2 regions of the Paenibacillus sp. BIHB 4019 genome follow, and region 2 is predicted to be linked to the other one. Evidence: predicted binding sites of a transcription regulator. Region 2 holds the regulator's gene; the other holds the start of a gene.
The links. The regulator LexA, encoded in region 2, represses DNA repair genes until DNA is damaged. The targets are predictions, from matches to a motif close to CGAACATATGTTCG.
Positions count from the first base shown of each region.

Region 1: recA (recombinase RecA) is a predicted target of LexA. The motif match lies at 6,632-6,645, and genes of this name have one in related genera.

Region 1 covers NZ_CP016808.1:6,153,858-6,162,975, reverse strand. Annotated here, with positions in the region: gene yfmH (EF-P 5-aminopentanol modification-associated protein YfmH) at 1-752, shown strand, start outside; gene ymfI (elongation factor P 5-aminopentanone reductase) at 767-1,495, shown strand; gene BBD42_RS26630 (DUF3243 domain-containing protein) at 1,602-1,853, shown strand; gene BBD42_RS26625 (DUF3388 domain-containing protein) at 2,051-2,818, shown strand; gene BBD42_RS26620 (helix-turn-helix domain-containing protein) at 2,839-3,738, shown strand; gene BBD42_RS26615 (YajQ family cyclic di-GMP-binding protein) at 3,776-4,267, shown strand; gene pgsA (CDP-diacylglycerol--glycerol-3-phosphate 3-phosphatidyltransferase) at 4,489-5,064, shown strand; gene BBD42_RS26605 (competence/damage-inducible protein A) at 5,207-6,454, shown strand; gene recA (recombinase RecA) at 6,715-7,776, shown strand; gene BBD42_RS26595 (RecX family transcriptional regulator) at 7,896-8,525, shown strand; gene rny (ribonuclease Y) at 8,757-9,118, shown strand, end outside.
Region 2 covers NZ_CP016808.1:5,467,832-5,476,949, reverse strand. Annotated here, with positions in the region: gene BBD42_RS23920 (HAD family hydrolase) at 84-869, opposite strand; gene BBD42_RS23915 (hypothetical protein) at 894-1,400, opposite strand; gene BBD42_RS23910 (aldo/keto reductase) at 1,507-2,493, opposite strand; gene BBD42_RS23905 (DUF896 domain-containing protein) at 2,525-2,728, opposite strand; gene BBD42_RS23900 (LysM peptidoglycan-binding domain-containing protein) at 2,979-3,359, opposite strand; gene lexA (transcriptional repressor LexA) at 3,595-4,215, shown strand; gene BBD42_RS23890 (restriction endonuclease) at 4,337-5,086, opposite strand; gene BBD42_RS23885 (dipeptidyl aminopeptidase) at 5,679-6,044, opposite strand; gene BBD42_RS23880 (accessory gene regulator B family protein) at 6,161-6,664, opposite strand; gene BBD42_RS23875 (hypothetical protein) at 6,657-7,094, opposite strand; gene ku (non-homologous end joining protein Ku) at 7,552-8,400, shown strand; gene BBD42_RS23865 (ATP-dependent DNA ligase) at 8,397-9,118, shown strand, end outside.

The DNA.
Region 1 (9,118 bases), 690 kb from region 2:
ATCAAATTGACAAGGAAACGCTGTATCAGTGCTATGAAACCTTCTACCATCCATCCAATATGCTGCTGTTCGTCGTTGGCGGCGTAGATGCGAAGGAAGTATTTGAGCTTGTAAGGCGCAATCAAGCGGCCAAAAACTTCAAGCCGCAGGGCGAAATTCGCCGTTTATTTGAGGATGAGCCGACCTCGGTCAAAACGCCGCACAAAGTAACGAAGCTACCGGTATCGCTGCCTAAATGCATGTTTGGTTTTAAGGAGAAAAACACAGGGCTATCCAGCGAAGAGCTGCTTCGTCAGGAAGTTACTTCCAAGCTGATGCTGGACGTATTGTTCGGGCCAAGCTCCGCTTTGTATGAAGAGCTATATGAAAGCCAGCTTATTTCCGATTCCTTTGGAACCGAATATAATGCAAATCCCGGTTATGCATTTTCGGTGCTTGGCGGAGATACGCCAAATCCAAAGCAGCTTCTGGCTCGTGTTAAGTCTGCTATTGAGCAAGCGCTTGAGAGTGGACTCGATGAAATCGCCTTTGAACGCTCAAAACGAAAAAAAATCGGCGGTTACTTGCGGATGCTGAACTCCCCTGAATCCATCGCTGGCGAATTTACACGCTACCGCTTCCGCGACAGCGATATGTTTGATGTACTGCCGCTATATGAAAGCTGTACGCTTGAGCAGGCAAATGAGCGCCTGCGCGAGCATTTTGATTTTAATCAGCTGGCGGTATCGATAGTGGAGAAGCCTGAGGCGTGAAGACGCTGGGGGAGATGACTGTGCTTATAACAGGGGGAAGCCGTGGCATCGGCGCCGCAATTGCGCGGCGCTTCGCGGCGGAAGGCATGAATGTCGTCATCCATTATTTAAACGCCCACGAGGCGGCAAATGAAACAGCAAGAGAATGCTTGCAGCTTGGCGGTGATGCCATGACTATTACCGCTGATTTGCGCTCCAAGGAGCAGCTGCTGCGCATGCGAGACAAGCTTGAGGCACATAACCGAATGCCGGATATACTCGTCAACAATGGCGGTGTTGCGCATTATGGCATGCTCATGGACGTATCGGAGGAAGAATGGGACGACCTGATGGCTGTCAATTTGAAGGGAATGTTTTTGTGTAGCCAAATTTTTATGCCGCGCATGATTGAAAATCGTTTCGGCCGAATTATTAATGTTTCCTCCGTTTGGGGAATATCTGGCGCCTCCTGTGAAGTGCTGTATTCCACTTCCAAGGGAGGGATGAACGCTTTCACGAAAGCTTTGGCTAAGGAATTGGCGCCGTCGGGCGTTACAGTCAATGCGGTTGCTCCTGGAGCGGTAAATACCGAAATGATGGATGGATTCAATGAGGATGAGAAATCGGCATTGGAGCAGGAAATTCCGCTGGGCCGCCTTGGCCAGCCGGATGAAGTTGCTTCGCTCGTTTATTTTCTCTCGCTGCCGGAATCTTCCTACATTACAGGTCAAGTCATAAGTCCGAATGGCGGCTGGCATACGTAAGGAAAAATGCTGTTTTTTGATGGCAAATGATCCGCATAATCTGCCTCGTATCGAAGCAAAATAATGACTGTTGATGATTCTTCACAAAACAAGGAGGCGAAGAAAAATGTCAACCGTTCTTACAAACTTCGATACGTGGAAGCAGTTTTTGGCTGACAAGGTGCAGCATGCGAAGCAAATCGGAATGAATGATGAGGCCATCACCAGCCTGGCCTTCGAAATCGGTTCTTTTCTCGATGAAAAGGTCGATCCGAAAAATGAGGAGCAGCGCGTATTGAAGGAACTGTGGGATGCAGGCGACGATTCCGAGCGTAAAGTTCTAGCCTGCCTCATGATAAAGCTGGTACAAAAGGCGTAATCCGCTACATGTTATTCGCAGAAAAGCCTCCCGCACGGAGGCTTTTCTGCGAATATGAATCATAACCGCAAGCACTGGCCGTTATCTTTTCAATAGTTTTGATGTGAGGTTGCAGGATTGTGGCGAAAATTGTAGAATAAGATTTTGACGGACAACAGGAAATGTACGGTCAACAATGTGCTGGGATGGTGATTAGGCTGGAATCAAAACAATGGTATATGGAATATAAGATACATAAGAACAGGCCAGGCTTGCTCGGCGACATAGCTTCTTTGCTTGGTATGCTGGAAGTTAATATAATGACGATAAACGGTGTAGAAGACCGGACGCGCGGGATGCTGCTGCAAACCGATGATGAAGAAAAAATCGTGCTGCTCGGCAAAATGCTGAAAAAAGTTGATAATATTACAGTGAACAAGCTGCGGACGCCAACTATTGTAGATATTTTAGCTGTGCGCCATGGAAGATATATCGAACGGGATTCTGACGATCGCAAAACATTCCGTTTTACCCGTGATGAACTGGGTATCCTCGTTGACTTTCTTGGCGAAGTGTTTAAACGCGAAGGCAATCAGGTAATAGGTTTACGTGGCATGCCGCGCGTAGGAAAAACGGAATCCATCATCGCTGGCAGCGTATGCTCAAATAAACGGTGGGCGTTCGTTTCTTCAACGCTTCTCCGCCAAACGGTAAGAAGCCAGCTATCGGAAGAAGAAATGAACGAAAATAATATTTTTATCATTGACGGCATTGTGAGCACGATTCGTTCCAATGAGCGCCATCATGCCTTGCTGCAGGAAATTATGGCTATGCCTTCGACGAAGGTCATTGAGCATCCCGATATTTTTATTAAAGAGTCCCAATATGATCACAGCCATTTTGATATTATTATAGAGCTGCGCAATACGCCGGATGAGGAAATTACGTACGAATCGTTTACTGCAAATTACTCGGATGATTTTTAAGTTGAAAGGAGGAAGCAGGCATGTCTAATCTTGGAGCGCTGCTCCGCAAGGCGCGTGAAGAACGCGGGCTGACGCTTGACGATATTCAGGAAACGACGAAAATTCGCAAACGCTACCTCGAAGCTATCGAGAGCGGCGATCACAGCGTGCTGCCGGGAAGCTTCTACTTGCGGGCCTTTGTGAAAAATTATTGCGAAGCTGTAGGGCTTGATACCGAAGAGGTGCTGCGCCTGCACGAGAAGGAAGTACCGAATACCATTACAGAAACATTAACGGAGCCTGTTACCACAAGGCCTCCCAGACGGGTACAGTCTGTCGGTTCTGACCGTATTGGCAAGCTCGGCTTTAATGTGATGATGTGGTCATTTTTGATTTTGATTGTGGCAGTCGTATGGATTTTCGTCATTAATCAAAAAGACAAACCGTCTGATATGGTCGATCAAGGTACGAAAATTACCGATGAATCTGCACCGCCTACGCCAACGCCGGAAGCTGGAGCGTCAACGGGCGCTGTTGCACCTACGATTACACCATCTCCTACACCGACAATTCAGGAGGATGTGACGGTTACTTTTTCATCGAAAATCGGCAAGGTCGACCATTATGATGTAGGTCCAGGAACGGCCGTGCACAAGCTGGAAATCAAGGTTGCCGGCGGAAAGAGCTGGATGGAAGTCCGTGAAGGCGGCTCAAAAGGCAGTGCGCTGCTATCGGAAAATGCAAATGACGGCTCGACGCTGAGCTTTGAATTGACGCAGCCGTTATATATCAATGTGGGCCGCGCCGATTTAGTCACGATTTCAGTTGATGGCGTGCTTGTTCCCGATGGGGATCGTGCAGGCTCGAAAAAAATCCAGTTGAATCCTGCGGCATCGGCGAATGCAGGCAGCCCGGAAGCGACTGGTTCGGCTACGCCATAATACGGATAAAAGCTATTTTATAGGGGAGTGGAGTTACATGTCTTCAGAAAGTTCATTTGATATTGTGTCCAAGGTGGACATGCAGGAGTTAAACAATGCGATTCAGCAGGCGGAGCGTGAAATTGAGACACGCTTTGATTTTAAAGGCAGCAAAAGCAGCATTAAGCTGGAAAATGAAGAGCTGGTTCTCGTCTCTGACGATGAGTACAGATTGAATAGTGTAATTGATATTTTGCAATCGAAAATGATTAAACGCGGCGTGCCGATCAAAAATATGGATTACGGGAAAATTCAGTCAGCTTCAGCCAATACCGTTCGTCAGCATGTTAAGCTTAAGCAGGGCATTGATCAGGAGCATTCCAAAAAAATTAATATTTTGATTCGCGATTCGAAGCTTAAGGTGAAAAGCTTGATTCAAGGCGATCAAATTCGCGTAAGCGGCAAAAGCCGTGACGACTTGCAAGCTGTTATGAACTTGCTGCGCGGTGCTAACTTGCCGATCGAGCTGCAATTTACAAATTATCGTTAACCGCATGTGGCGGTATTGAAGTCCTCTTTTTTCGCTTTTGGCGAGAGAAGGGGGCTTTGTTAAACCTGTTTTTCTTCATTTTGACACCAGATTAAACAATGTATTATACTTGATAAGATAGTTTCGCGGAAGGGATCTGGGGAGACGCAGATGACAGAACAGGTGATTGCAATGATGGGCAATGGCAGGACGGATTTTGTTTTATTCGGGGAGGATGAGGTATGAATCTCGCCAATAAAATCACGCTGGTTAGAATTATTTTAGTGCCGATTATTATGGTTTTCCTACTCGTTAATATGAATGTGGGCTCAGTTGTATTTGATGACTATTCCATTACATATAACCAGATTATTGCGGCGATTATTTTTATTGTGGCAGCGAGTACGGATGGTTTGGACGGGTATATCGCCCGTAAGAACAAAATCGTAACTAACTTAGGCAAGCTTCTCGATCCTCTCGCTGACAAGTTGCTTGTTGCGGCGGTTCTGATCTCCCTCGTGGAGATGGATAAGCTGGCTGGCTGGATTGCCATCCTGATTATTAGCCGTGAATTCGCCGTTACGGGACTTCGTCAAATTGCGCTGCTTGAGGGCAGTGTTATGGCGGCCAGCAACTGGGGCAAATGGAAAACAGCTATACAAATTACGATGATTATCTCGCTTTTGCTTAACAATTTCCCATTTGCCTTCATCTCATTTCCATTTGATTTGATTGCAAGCTGGGTCGCAGTTGCGATTACGCTTTATTCCGGAATTGATTATTTTGTGAAAAATAAACATCTAATACCGGTTGAATAACGATGAAACGCGCTTTGCCGTTTTTTGAAGAGCATCTTTCCTGTTTCGGGAAGGATGCTTTTGCTTAAAATATAAGCATTTATAATGGGCTTATATTTTATCGCGAAATGGCGCTGCCATTACCTAAAGGAGGATGAATAGCATGAAAGCAGAAATTATTGCAGTAGGTACAGAATTGCTGCTCGGACAGATTGTAAATACAAATGCACAGTATTTGTCCCAAGAGCTGGCCGCGCTAGGCATTGATGTTTATTTTCAAACCGTAGTCGGGGATAACCCTGAGCGTATTCGCAAAGCGATCGTGACAGCGAGAGAACGCGCTGACCTGCTCGTGTTTACGGGCGGTTTGGGACCCACGCTTGATGATTTGACGAAGGATGTGCTGGCTGCTTATTTGAGCCGCGGTTTATCCTTGCACAAGCCTTCCATGGATAAAATCGAAGAGCTGTTCAGCTCAAGAGGCGTACATATGGTTGAAAGCAACCGCAGGCAGGCATTGTCTATCGATGGCAGCGTGCCGCTGCACAATGCGGCGGGACTTGCGGTAGGCAACGCTCTGACGGAGGATGGCACGCATTATATGCTGCTGCCGGGACCTCCGCGGGAAATGAAGCCGATGATCGACGGGCCAGGCAAGGAATGGCTGCGGACGCTGCTCGGGCATGAGCAGCCTCTTTATTCGCGGTTGCTGAAGTTTGCAGGCATTGGGGAATCCAACTTGGAGGCTAAACTGCTCGATCTAATCGAGGCTCAGGTTGACCCGACCATTGCTCCTTATGCGAAGGAAGGCGAGGTAGCTATTCGCGTTTCGACGAAGGCGGCCACGCAGGCAGAGGCCGACGGCAAGATTGATGCGACAGTGGAGCAGATTATTGAACGCATTGGAGAGCATCTATACGCCCAAGAGGACATTCCGCTGGAGGAGGCGGTCATAAGACTGCTTCGCGCTAGCAGACGCAAGCTAGCTAGTGCTGAGAGCTGCAGCGGCGGTCTGTTAGCTGAGTTGATTACGAGCGTGCCTGGGAGCAGTGGTGAATACACGGGCGGTGTTGTAACGTATACGAATGAAATGAAGCATGCGCTGCTTGGCATACCTCTTGCGCAGCTAGAGGGCGAAGGGGCTCCTGGCGCCATAAGCGAATCGACAGCTGCGCTAATGGCTGAGCGGGTGCAGCAGCTTGCAGACAGCGATTTCGGCGTGTCTATTACAGGTGTTGCTGGCCCTGCGGAGAGTGAAGGCAAGCCGGTAGGGCTTGTTTATATAGCTATTGCCGAGCGTGGCAAGGAGACGATGGTTTATCCATTGCAATTAAGCGGCAGCCGGACGATTATTCGCGTTCGCGCTGTAAAAACATTGCTGTACCGTTTGTGGCTTGCTATTCAAAACTAACTATATAAGAGTTCTTCGACCAAAATTTGGCGAAAGCTGTTGCTTTTTGCTGTAAACGGGCGTATACTGAACTCAACTTACGGAAGAACCGTGGCGAAGATAACTTTGCTGCGGTTTTTTTTGTTTAGTTACAGTTATTTAAAAGTTGCATGCCTTCCGTCGGCTTCACAAAAAAAACGAATGTATGTTCGAAAAAGTGCTTGGCAAAGGGTCGGAAAAAGGTTATCATTATATTATAAATAACGAAGGATGTGAGTTGATTGGCTGATCGTCGTGCTGCGTTAGATATGGCTATGCGTCAAATTGAGAAACAATTCGGCAAGGGCTCTATCATGAAACTAGGGGAATCAACACATATGCAAGTGGAGGTCGTGCCGAGCGGCTCGCTTGCTTTAGATATCGCACTTGGAATCGGGGGTTTCCCGAGAGGACGTATTATTGAAGTATATGGACCGGAATCATCTGGTAAAACGACCGTTGCGCTTCATGCGATTGCAGAAGTTCAACGTGCAGGTGGACAAGCTGCCTTTATCGATGCGGAGCATGCACTTGATCCGTTATATGCAAGCAAGCTGGGCGTTAATATCGATGAATTGCTGCTTTCCCAGCCAGATACAGGGGAGCAAGGGCTGGAAATCGCAGAAGCGCTCGTTCGTAGTGGCGCGGTTGACATTGTTGTTATCGACTCCGTTGCAGCACTTGTACCTAAGGCTGAGATCGAAGGCGATATGGGTGACTCGCACGTTGGTTTGCAGGCACGCCTAATGTCACAGGCACTTCGCAAGCTTTCCGGAGCCATCAGCAAATCGAAGACGATTACGATCTTTATTAACCAACTGCGTGAGAAAGTCGGCGTCATGTTCGGTAACCCTGAGACGACACCAGGTGGACGCGCTTTGAAATTTTATTCCAGCGTACGTCTTGATGTCCGCCGGATTGAGACATTGAAGCAAGGCAATGATATGATTGGTAACCGTACACGTATTAAAGTTGTCAAAAACAAAGTGGCTCCGCCGTTCAAGCAAGCCGAGGTTGACATTATGTACGGTGAGGGCATTTCCAAAGAGGGTACGCTCGTGGATTTGGGCGTGGAACTCGATATTGTACAAAAAAGCGGTGCATGGTTCTCTTACAATGGCGAGCGCCTCGGTCAAGGCCGGGAAAATGCTAAGCAGTTTTTGAAAGACCATGAAGATATTGCCGACGTCATTGATAAGCAAATTCGTGATGCCAGCAACTTGGTAGCGACTGCTACTCAAGCGACAGGGCTTGGTCAAGAAGAAGAGGACGAAGACGATTTTGATGAGTCTGAATTGGACTAATACGCTCAATTAGTAGCGAAATGGATAAAGAGTGATGATGACGCCGTTCCTTTCTAGGGACGGCGAACTTGTTTTATTTAGCATTTATAACTAGTTGCAAAACGTAACATGGAGGGCCTATGATTGAAATCAGAGCGGTTGAGAAAGACAGCAAGCATCGAAGCCGCTATCTTATATTCGCGGAAGGCGAAGAGCCGATTTTATCGGTTCATGAGGATCTGTTGATCCGCCATACACTGTTTAAAGGACAACTTCTTACAGAGGCGCAAATAGAGGAAATTGGCAGCGAGGACGAGCGCTATCGCGCTTATGCGATGGCTGTTTATTATTTGGGTTTTAAGCCGCGGACAAGCAAGCAAATAGAGCAGTATCTGAAACGGAAACTAATTGCTGAGGATCATATAAATTACACCATTGAGCGTTTAGAAAAGGAACATATTGTGGATGATGAACAGTATGCGATGCAATTTGCCGCTCAGCGAATGAAAAGCAGCCAGAAGGGCAGGCGTTACATTCAGCAGGAATTGCTGCAGCGGGGTGTGTCGAAAACAGCTGCGCTTGCCGCTACTTCGGCAATTGACAGTGAAATGGAGCTTGAAACAGCTATTGCTACCGCTTCCAAAAAATGGCGAACGATAAAAGGCGAGCCGTTTGAGCGCAGACGCAAGCTGGCAGCTTTTTTAATACGAAGGGGCTTTCCTGTAGACATTATTAAAGCCGCAGTAAAATCAGCGGAAGAGAATGCATAATCAATAAAGCAAAAAGATCACGTTGGGCTTTTGCTTGACAATTGATTTTACCAAAAGATAAAATGAATTTGTATTCCTTCCACATCAAATCTATTTTCCTTCCAAAAATTGATTTGAGAAGATTATTTTCGGCAAGTTGTTAGAAGATGAAAACGGTATGGAAACCGACTAAAATCAAATATCATTCCAAGCGTTTGCTTTTGTGAATGCAACGAGGAGGTGAACAAGAGGATGAATCCTATTTGGACGATCTTGATCAGTCTCGTTGTTGGCGTTATTTTCTTTGGAGTTGGTTATTTTATTCGAAAGTCGATTGCCGAAGCCAAAATTTCCAGTGCTGAGCAGGCTGCTATCCAAATCGTAGAAAATGCGAAAAAAGAAGCAGAAGCGCAGAAAAAGGAAACGGTGCTGGAAGCGAAAGATGAAGTCCACAAACTTCGTACCGAAGCTGAAAAAGACATTCGTGAACGTCGTAATGAGGTTCAGCGACAGGACAGACGTTTACTCCAGAAAGAGGAGTCGTTGGATAAAAAATTAGAAGCGCTGGAACGCAAAGAAGAATTAGTTGCCAACAAAGAGAAACGGATCGATGA
Region 2 (9,118 bases):
AGAAGCCCCTTGAGCCATTTCCAATGGACCAAGGGGCTTCTTCTTATGCTTTTGCAGCAGTAATGGCGCGAGTATACGCGCGACTATCCCAGCAGCGGCAGCAATTCCTCTAAATGCTTAATTTCATATGTAGGCACAATTTCATCCGACCGAACAGCGCCATGGCGATTAATCCATACCGAATCCATACCAATGGTATTTGCACCTAAAATATCCGTTGTCAGTTTGTCCCCAACCATTATGCCCTGCTCCGGTTCAATACCAAGGCGTTCCAGCGCATGGCGGAAAATCGAAGCGGCCGGCTTGCCTTCTCCGAAAGCGCCAGAAATAATGATGTGGTCAAAATAAGGCGCAAGCTGTGGAACGCCTGTAAGCTTCTCCTGCTGCAAATCCGGTGAGCCGTTCGTTAGCAGCAGCAGCTTATACTTGCCTTTTAGCGCATCTAGCAATCGAAACGTTTCATCATATACAATCGGGCGCGCTCTGCGCTCTGCTGGAAACTGCTCGGCCAGTCTGGCGCCAAGCTCTTGATTGTCTACTCCCAGCGCTTTTAGCCCTTTCGTCCATGCTTCACGACGATAAGCGGGTGCAAGCTGCTCCAGCTTTCTGAACTCCTCCTGCTCTCCCTCACGGAAGTTAGCCCATAGGCCTTCGAAAGGATTTATTCCGATCATTTTCGTGAAAGGGAATGTTTCATACGATTCATATAAGCTGCGAGCTTCCTTGCGAACAGCTTCCTCCAGCTCTACCGCATCTACGCCCGCTGCTTCCGCACCTGCTTGACAGGTCGCATCAAATGCTTCTTTTACACTACGGTCATCCCATAGCAGTGTGTCATCCAAATCAAATAATACCGCTAGCTTTGCCATTGTTCACTGACGCTCCTGGTCGTTTTATTTTTGTTCGTATGTTATGCCGTTTTCTTTGGCAAATTGCTCTAACCTTGCGCTGATTTCATCCGTTGGATAACGATGAAATACTCGCGAAAAAGCCCATGTCGATCCTTTTTGCGGTTCAATCGACACATAGCCAGGCTGTACGCGAATCGTCTTGATCGCTTCTGCACCTAGACGCTTGTCGCCAGTCATCTTGCGCGTTTGAACATAGTTTTTACCGATTGTAATATACGGGCGCCGCAGGAAAAATACAATTGCCAGAAATACATAGCAGCCAATTGTCACACCTAGCAAGGTATCGAATTTAAATTGCGGGTCCATTTGGGCAAGTATAACGTACATGGCAATAAACAGCAGGAGCAAAATCGGCGCAATATAGCTGCGGCCAACAAAACGATCGGATTGGGGTCCAGCTGGCTTAAAGCTTGGGCCGCCTTGTTTTTTGCGATTTTTGTTAATTTGATTCGTGTTTCGGCGCACCTTGCGCTCCCATGTACGTGACAAAGTCGTTCCTCCTTATTATGCTGCAACACAAAATCACGCTTAATAAATCAAGTCTGACAAGTGATGCAGGCTGACACCGTATATCTCCAGGTTTCATCGTAATTCGTTAAAACGGGCGTTTGAATTTTGCAATAAAACGATTCGGATAGTCTTCGGCAAGCGCGCTGACCTCGTCCAGACGATTCCATATCTCTTCAGGCATCGTCCAGCCGACAGCTCCCATATTATCCTCATATTGCGCAAGCGTGCTAGCTCCAAAGATTGGGGATGTGATTCCTTCCCTTTGCAGCAGCCAATTCAGTGAAACTTGAGCAGGTGTTTTATCAAGCTCCTTGGCAGCTGCTATTACAGCATCCAAAACAGCAAAGTTCTGCTCATTTGCCCGGTTTGCCCAAGCACTTTCGCCTACTTTGCTTGTCAATCTGCCCTCTGTCGGCTCTGTGCGATCATACCTGCCTGTCAGAAAACCGCCGCCAAGCGGAGCCCATGGAATAACACCAACGTTTTCTTCTAAGCAAAGCGACATCATTTCACGATCCATCTGGCGGCTGACGAGACTATATTGAGGCTGCAGCGAAACAAAGCGCACATACCGATTAGCATCGCTCCAAGCCAAAGATTTCATAAGCTGCCATGCAAAAAAGTTAGAACAGCCGATATAACGCACCTTGCCTGATGTGACAAGATCATCGAGCGTCCGCAGCGTCTCTTCAATCGGCGTAGCATGATCCCATAAATGAACCTGATACAAGTCAATGTAATCGGTTTGCAGTCGCTTGAGGCTCGCTTCCACGCCGTCCATAATATGCTTGCGGGACAGCCCTACTCCATTAATATCAGAAGATGTTGTCATCCTAACTTTCGTAGCAACGACCATCTCAGAACGACGGCCTTGAATCGCTTTTCCGACGATCTCTTCAGAGCGTCCGCTTACATAAACGTTCGCTGTATCGAGAAAATTGCCGCCGCACTCCACAAAACGATTGATCATCTCAAGCGAATCCTGCTCATTCGTTGTATTGCCAAATGTCATCGTTCCAAGACAAAGTTCAGAAACAGCTAGTCCACTACGTCCAAGCAGTTGGTATTTCATAAAATGATGACCGCCTCTCCCATTAAAATAATTAATGCTGTGGCTTCTCGTCTCCCGCTTCGCTCTCTTCATCTTCTACGAATTTAATCGTATCAAGCTGTTGGCGAAAATTGCTTTTAAACTGCTCCATATATTTACTGCGCAGTTCAGCCCGTTCCGTCAGTTCCTCGGGCGTCAAACCGACTGTTTTATTTTTACGGGATAATTCATTAATTCTGGCAATAAGCTCTTCCATTGATTGCTCACCTCACTTGCTGTACTTTTCCCAAACTCTTTCTACTTTGACATTACCAATACGCAGTTGTCAAGAAAACGGGGCTATAATTAAATACAGAATAGATCGTACAACGATAATGCTATCATTGTTCCGATCTATTCTGTATTTAGGTCGAGTATTCACGCTTCAAAAGTTCCGAAGGACAGCTACATGATTTCCGTCATGCAAACAGCTTGCGTATATTATAGAGGCATGCTTCTTAATGAAGCTACGGAGAAGGAATGACCAGCTTCTGCCCAGGCCATATATCTGGCGACGACAGCTGGTTGCGTTCCCGAATTTGATAAACGGACCAGCGTATATCATCCGAACTGTCCGAGTATTTACGTGCAAGCTCCCATAATGTATCGCCTTGCGCAACCACTACTGTCTGCTCTCCAGCAGCCGCTGGCGCAACATGATTCACTGAAGCTTCTGTGCGCACCAATAAAAAACCAGAAAACAATACAATAAACAGAGCCAGACACACCGCCAACTTCAAAGCATAGCTGCTAAATCCAGCCATGCTGATTTGCCATTTCATCTTTGCCGCCTTAACAGGCGCTTTCTCTGAGAAAATAGATTGATAGGATTCTGGATAAATGATCATTGCCCTCACTCCCAAACGTTTGTTCTGTTTCGATATTAACACGAACATTTGTTTGCGGTCAACAGACAATGCGAACTTTTGTTTTTAGGAACTTATGTTTGTACGAACGGCGGTTCCATGTTATAATTTGAGAAATAAATACTCATATTGCACTTCGAATGAAGTGCATGGATCAAAGTTTCAATCAAAATTCATGTCGCACTCATCATGGAGTGCGTGAACTGGAGTGATCGTGTTGTCCAAAGCTTCCAATCGCCAGCAGTCGATCCTGGAATTTATAAAGAACGAAGTTCGCGAGAAGGGTTATCCGCCTTCCGTACGTGAAATTGGAGAAGCAGTTGGACTTGCTTCAAGCTCGACTGTACACGGTCATCTGGACCGTCTGGAGAAGAAAGGGCTTATCCGCCGCGATCCGACTAAACCTCGCGCTATCGAGATTTTGGATCAGGAAGATGTCGACGGAATTATCCGTCCTGCTGTTACCCATGTACCAATCGTAGGTAAAGTTACTGCAGGTGTGCCGATTACCGCTACTGAGAATATTGAAGAATATTTCCCCATCTCTTCCCATTACGTAGGAGATGATGATGTATTCATCCTTAATGTCATTGGCGAGAGCATGATTGAAGCCGGCATACATAACGGCGACTATGTTATTGTACGCCAGCAGCAGACCGCTACTAACGGTGATATTGTGGTCGCCATGACTGAGAACGATGAAGCAACAGTCAAAACCTTTTACCGCGAGAAGGATCATATCCGTCTCCAACCGGAAAATGTAACCATGGAACCTATCCGCCTGAAGAACGTTACGATTTTAGGCAAAGTCATCGGCTTGTTCCGTGATTTTCATTAATCGTTGAAATTTCATACCCTTCATACAAGAATAAAGCTGCATCCTTTCCCGCACTAGAAACGGGTTGGATGCAGCTTTTTAATTTAGGCAGAGGATTTTTTCCAGCTCTCGGTCTCCCTCCTCAAACTGCCTCGGTATGTCGACATTTAGGAAAGCTTGAACAACCCAAAAACTCCCCACGCGCACTTTTACGACGGACTAATAGCTGGCCACATTTTGCACATGCTACTTCATTTTTTATTTGCTTCATAATTATTTTCTCTGTATTGTTTTGTTCTGTGTTGGTATGTGGTGTTGGAATTGATCTATCAGCATTGATCTTCAAAATCATTTCAATGAGCTCTGCTCGATCTATAAGCCGAACGGCATTTGATTTTGTTAATGTGACTGCAGCTTCTGTATATCCACTGTTGGAAATGACCCATGCCTCACTTGCCGAATAATGTGCGATAGAAGCCTGTGCTTCTTGAACAGCCTTAATCCCGACATTATTACTATAACGTTTAGCTTGAACGACCACCCTTTGTGCGCCTTTTGCTATAACAAGATCTGCCCCGAAATCTCCTGCTGCCTTCGTCACCGTTACCTTGTAGCCATGAGCCTCTAAAAGATGTCCAAGATACTTCTCGAACTGTCGGCCCTCCATCTTATCAATTTCTGCAATACCGGAACGCTTAAGGCGTTCATTGCGTTTGCGAGCAATTGATATCGCTACAATTGCATACAACAACATAACCGCACCAAATGCCACACCCGCAAAAATAAAAGAATTTGTAAGCTTGTACGCCCCAAAACCTGCACCCAACATAAGAAGCAGCACAAATGCTTGTACCGGGTCCAACTCCTCTTTCTTCCTTCTACGTTTTGCCATATTTAGATCCCCTTTGCTCAATATAATATACCTTATATCGGAAAATATAATAGGAATTTATACCTAATAATAAAAAATATAAAAACCTCCAGTCTACTCACTTTACTTTTTCTTACTGAATATAAAAGGACCGACACAAATCATTACTGATTACTACATCAGTAATGTCCATGTCAGCCCTTATCTGATTTTTCCATTGGTTATCTTACAATATTATTGTTAACTCATTCATTCGATGTCAGGGAAGCTGATCGAAATCAGCGAGGAATTGCACAATCAATCCGAATTCAACAGTATAAGCCAAGTAAAAATAGTTACACTTCTCTCTACTGTGAGACGAAAATCAATGCAGCTTTAACTCCTCGCTGTCTTTAACTCGATCATTCCTGCTTTAATATCTGTCTGTCTCTATAATGATATTGTTTCCCTCTGTTTTACATTTTTATTGTATCACAGGAGATATCGTCACAATGTCGGAAATTGTCGAATAGACATTTAATTTCCATCCTAGGACGGAAATTTCTTGACGAAGTCCATATTACCTTGTATAATTTTTAATCTGAAAAAATGACTGATTCCTAACCTATAGGAATCAGTCATTTTTTATTAAATGTTCCACCAAATGAAGTTTCCGACCAATTACATTTGCAGTGACTCCACCTTCAAAAAAAGCGGTGTTTCCAAATCTCTCGACCTTTACATAATTAATGTGGTCGATGTTGACAAGAATGTTGCTATCTAATGACTTAAAACCTAAAGGTATAAATATTTGTTTGCAAGCATCAAGCGTTAGAATTACTGTAAAGATTCCTTTTACTGTGTAAAAACGCGGTACGACATAGTTTTTCTTAGGTTTGAAGACATCAATCAGCATGACCTCAGACAAAATGAAAGTATCAAATTGCTCCCCATTTATTACGTCCCCGTATACCCGCTGTCCCAAAATCTCTGTTGTCATATCCATAAGACTCACGCTACTTCAATTCCTTCGGTACCGGTTGGCTTCCGAGGAAAATTTTTTGTTTTTTTCCTTCTGCAGATTTCTCCGCTTCTTTAGATAGGATTTTCGAGAATTTACGCGCTAATTTCTGTTTCATTCCCTTTTACACCCCCAATCTGTTGAATAATAACAAAAAACATCTGCGCCAAAAATGCAAGCGCGATTACATCTGATTTAAAATATATATTTGATAATACGAGGAGTAAAGAAACACCGCCCCCCCTTCGAAAAATAAGTAATAGAATTGCGCTTAACATCGTTAAGGCTATCACTGCTGCATCATTCAAAACAATATGTGGGATTGTTGAAAGTAGAGCAGCAGAAACGATAAAACATTTGGTTAATGACGAAAAATGAAAACCGCCTGTATAACGCCTCAAGATGCAAAAGGCAAGCATACCCATTACGGTCCCGAGAAAAGCACCAGTAATCCACCCAATGCCTAAAGATAGTGCTATTATCGCCGTTGGATTTAACCAATACCCCAATTGGTAGGCCATTACATTGACAGATACATTGCCCTGCGGATCAGCCTTTTTAATAGATATTGCTATTTGTCTGGAAATGTATTCAATCATCTTCCCTATCCCTCCTGCTCGATAGATAATAAAGTATTATTAAGGCCAGCAAAACTAACGGATAAATAAACATGACTACATTGAAATGAATGGTTATGTACAAAGCAGCTATAATAGTGACGGCAATCGCTAAGGTAGAAATGATAATCAACCTATTCGTTCCGATGAAAAATTTCTCTCTGATGTCAAAATCGTGCGGCGGAATTACGATGAATGCGAAGCCAAGGTTAAAGACTTTGAAAATAGCACCTATCATCACTGCAGCAGAATCGGTTAATATTTGTATGATTTCGATTCCCGACCCGCCTGATGTGGCCGCAACGGATTCATTAACGCCGAAGAGCGTAGCGACATAGTAAACAGGTAGCTGCAAAGCGACAAATACACCAAACCCTGTCGCAACCATTATCCATGAATAAAAGACTTTCACCTTCAAAAGGAACCTATTAAATAGGAGAAAAATCATAATTTGCACCAACATGTCCAGAACAGGAGATAAATCAAGTACAACCCTAAATAAATAAGATGAACATGAGCTTATCGCGCATAGCAGCGCGATTATATATTTGTGCTCACGTAGACTCTGCCTGAAAATTTTAAACATCAGAATTACGACAGCTAGAGCATCAAACATGCTTAAAAACAAAAAATTAATAGTATCCAGGTCGCCACCGTCTTAGAATGTATTTTTAGTAGTAAAACTATATATTAGATTACAATTCCATCATTGCACGCAGATGTCCATATTGGCAATACGAAATATGACGCTAAGTGAATAATAAGTTCAATTTCTTCACATATGCTGAATGCACTACGGATTTTTATGATACATGAATATCCTTCCAGTAAATGCACAAACTAAAATAAAACGATAAGGAGTGTTTTATATGCATACCGTCTGGAAAGGTGCTATTAGCTTTGGTTTGGTGCACGTCCCCGTCAAAATGCACTCTGCGACGGAAGACAAGGATATATCATTCCGAAGTTTACATAAGGAATGTGGCATGCCGATTAATTACGCAAAAATGTGCCGCCACTGCAATAAAGAGATCGTCGCTGACGAAATTGTTAAGGGATTTGAATACGAGGCAGGTAAATTCGTGATCGTTAAAGAAGAAGAGCTTGATGCTATTAAACCCGAGTCCGCCAAAACCATTCAGATATTAGATTTCGTGGACTTATCTGAGATCGATCCGATCTATTTTCAAAAAGCCTATTACCTCTCCCCCGATATGACAGGAGCTGGAGCCTACAACCTATTATTAGAAGCAATCCAGCAGACTAGCAAGATAGGCATAGCCAAAATATCTATTCGCAGTAAAAGCAGCCTAGCAGCTGTAAGAGTAGTGGGAAACTGCTTATGTTTGGAAACGATGTTTTTTCCAGATGAGATTAGAGCCATTTCCCAGGTTCCTAACATACCTGTGCAAACAACGATTAACGACAAAGAGCTCGAAATGGCTAAGATGCTGGTAGAACAGCTCAGCGAACCGTTTGACCCTGCCAAATATACGGACGATTACCGTATCGCATTAACTGAATTGATTCAACAAAAAATAGCGGGACAGAGTGTTGATGTTGTATCTGCACCGACTGCTGAAGGACGGACCAATGTCATCGATCTGATGGCCGCGCTACAAGCAAGCTTGGATGCTACAAAATCAGCCGCCATACCTCCAAGCGCTCCCTCAACCAAGAAAAAGAGAACAGCCAAAGCAAAGGGTAACGTATCATGACCATGCAGCTCCCTTCTGTCCCTATGGCTCCTATAACCTCTTCCATTATTCCCGAAGGCCCCGAATGGGGTTATCAAATTAAATGGGACGGCGTGCGCACTTTGGTCCGCTTAGATGGTTTAGGGAGGGTGGAACTATTCGGACGAAGGTTGGAGCCGCGTAATCATACTTTCCCGGAAATAGTGGCGTTATTAGAGCCGATCCGCGTTGGCCCTTGTATATTGGATGGAGAAATCGCCTATTTCGATGGGGTGCGCCCAAATTTTCAAAGAGCCAAGTTAGGGGCGCGAAAACGCATCCCCGATGATGGCCTTATTTTTGTAATGTTTGATATGATCAATTCGAATGGCGAGGACATTCGCAAACTCCCTTATAAAGAACGTTTTGAGAAACTGAAAGCCTCATTTCCAGAGAAAACGCCTCGACTATTTGTAACCGATTTGCATTTCGATGGACAAGCACTTTGGAATTGGCTGAATGAACGGGAATGGGAAGGAATTATTTCGAAAAGATTAGATAGCCCTTATATGGAGGGAAAAAAACATCAATATTGGTTTAAAAAACGCAAAGAAGTACGGATAGTCGCTGACGTCGTCGGCATAAAACTGCGGGATGGACTTGTTTCAAGCCTTGTCCTGCGATATGAAAATCGTTACATCGGGCATGTTTCGGGCTTGGATCAAGCATCCAAGCAAGTACTTCATCAGTTTATGGTAGA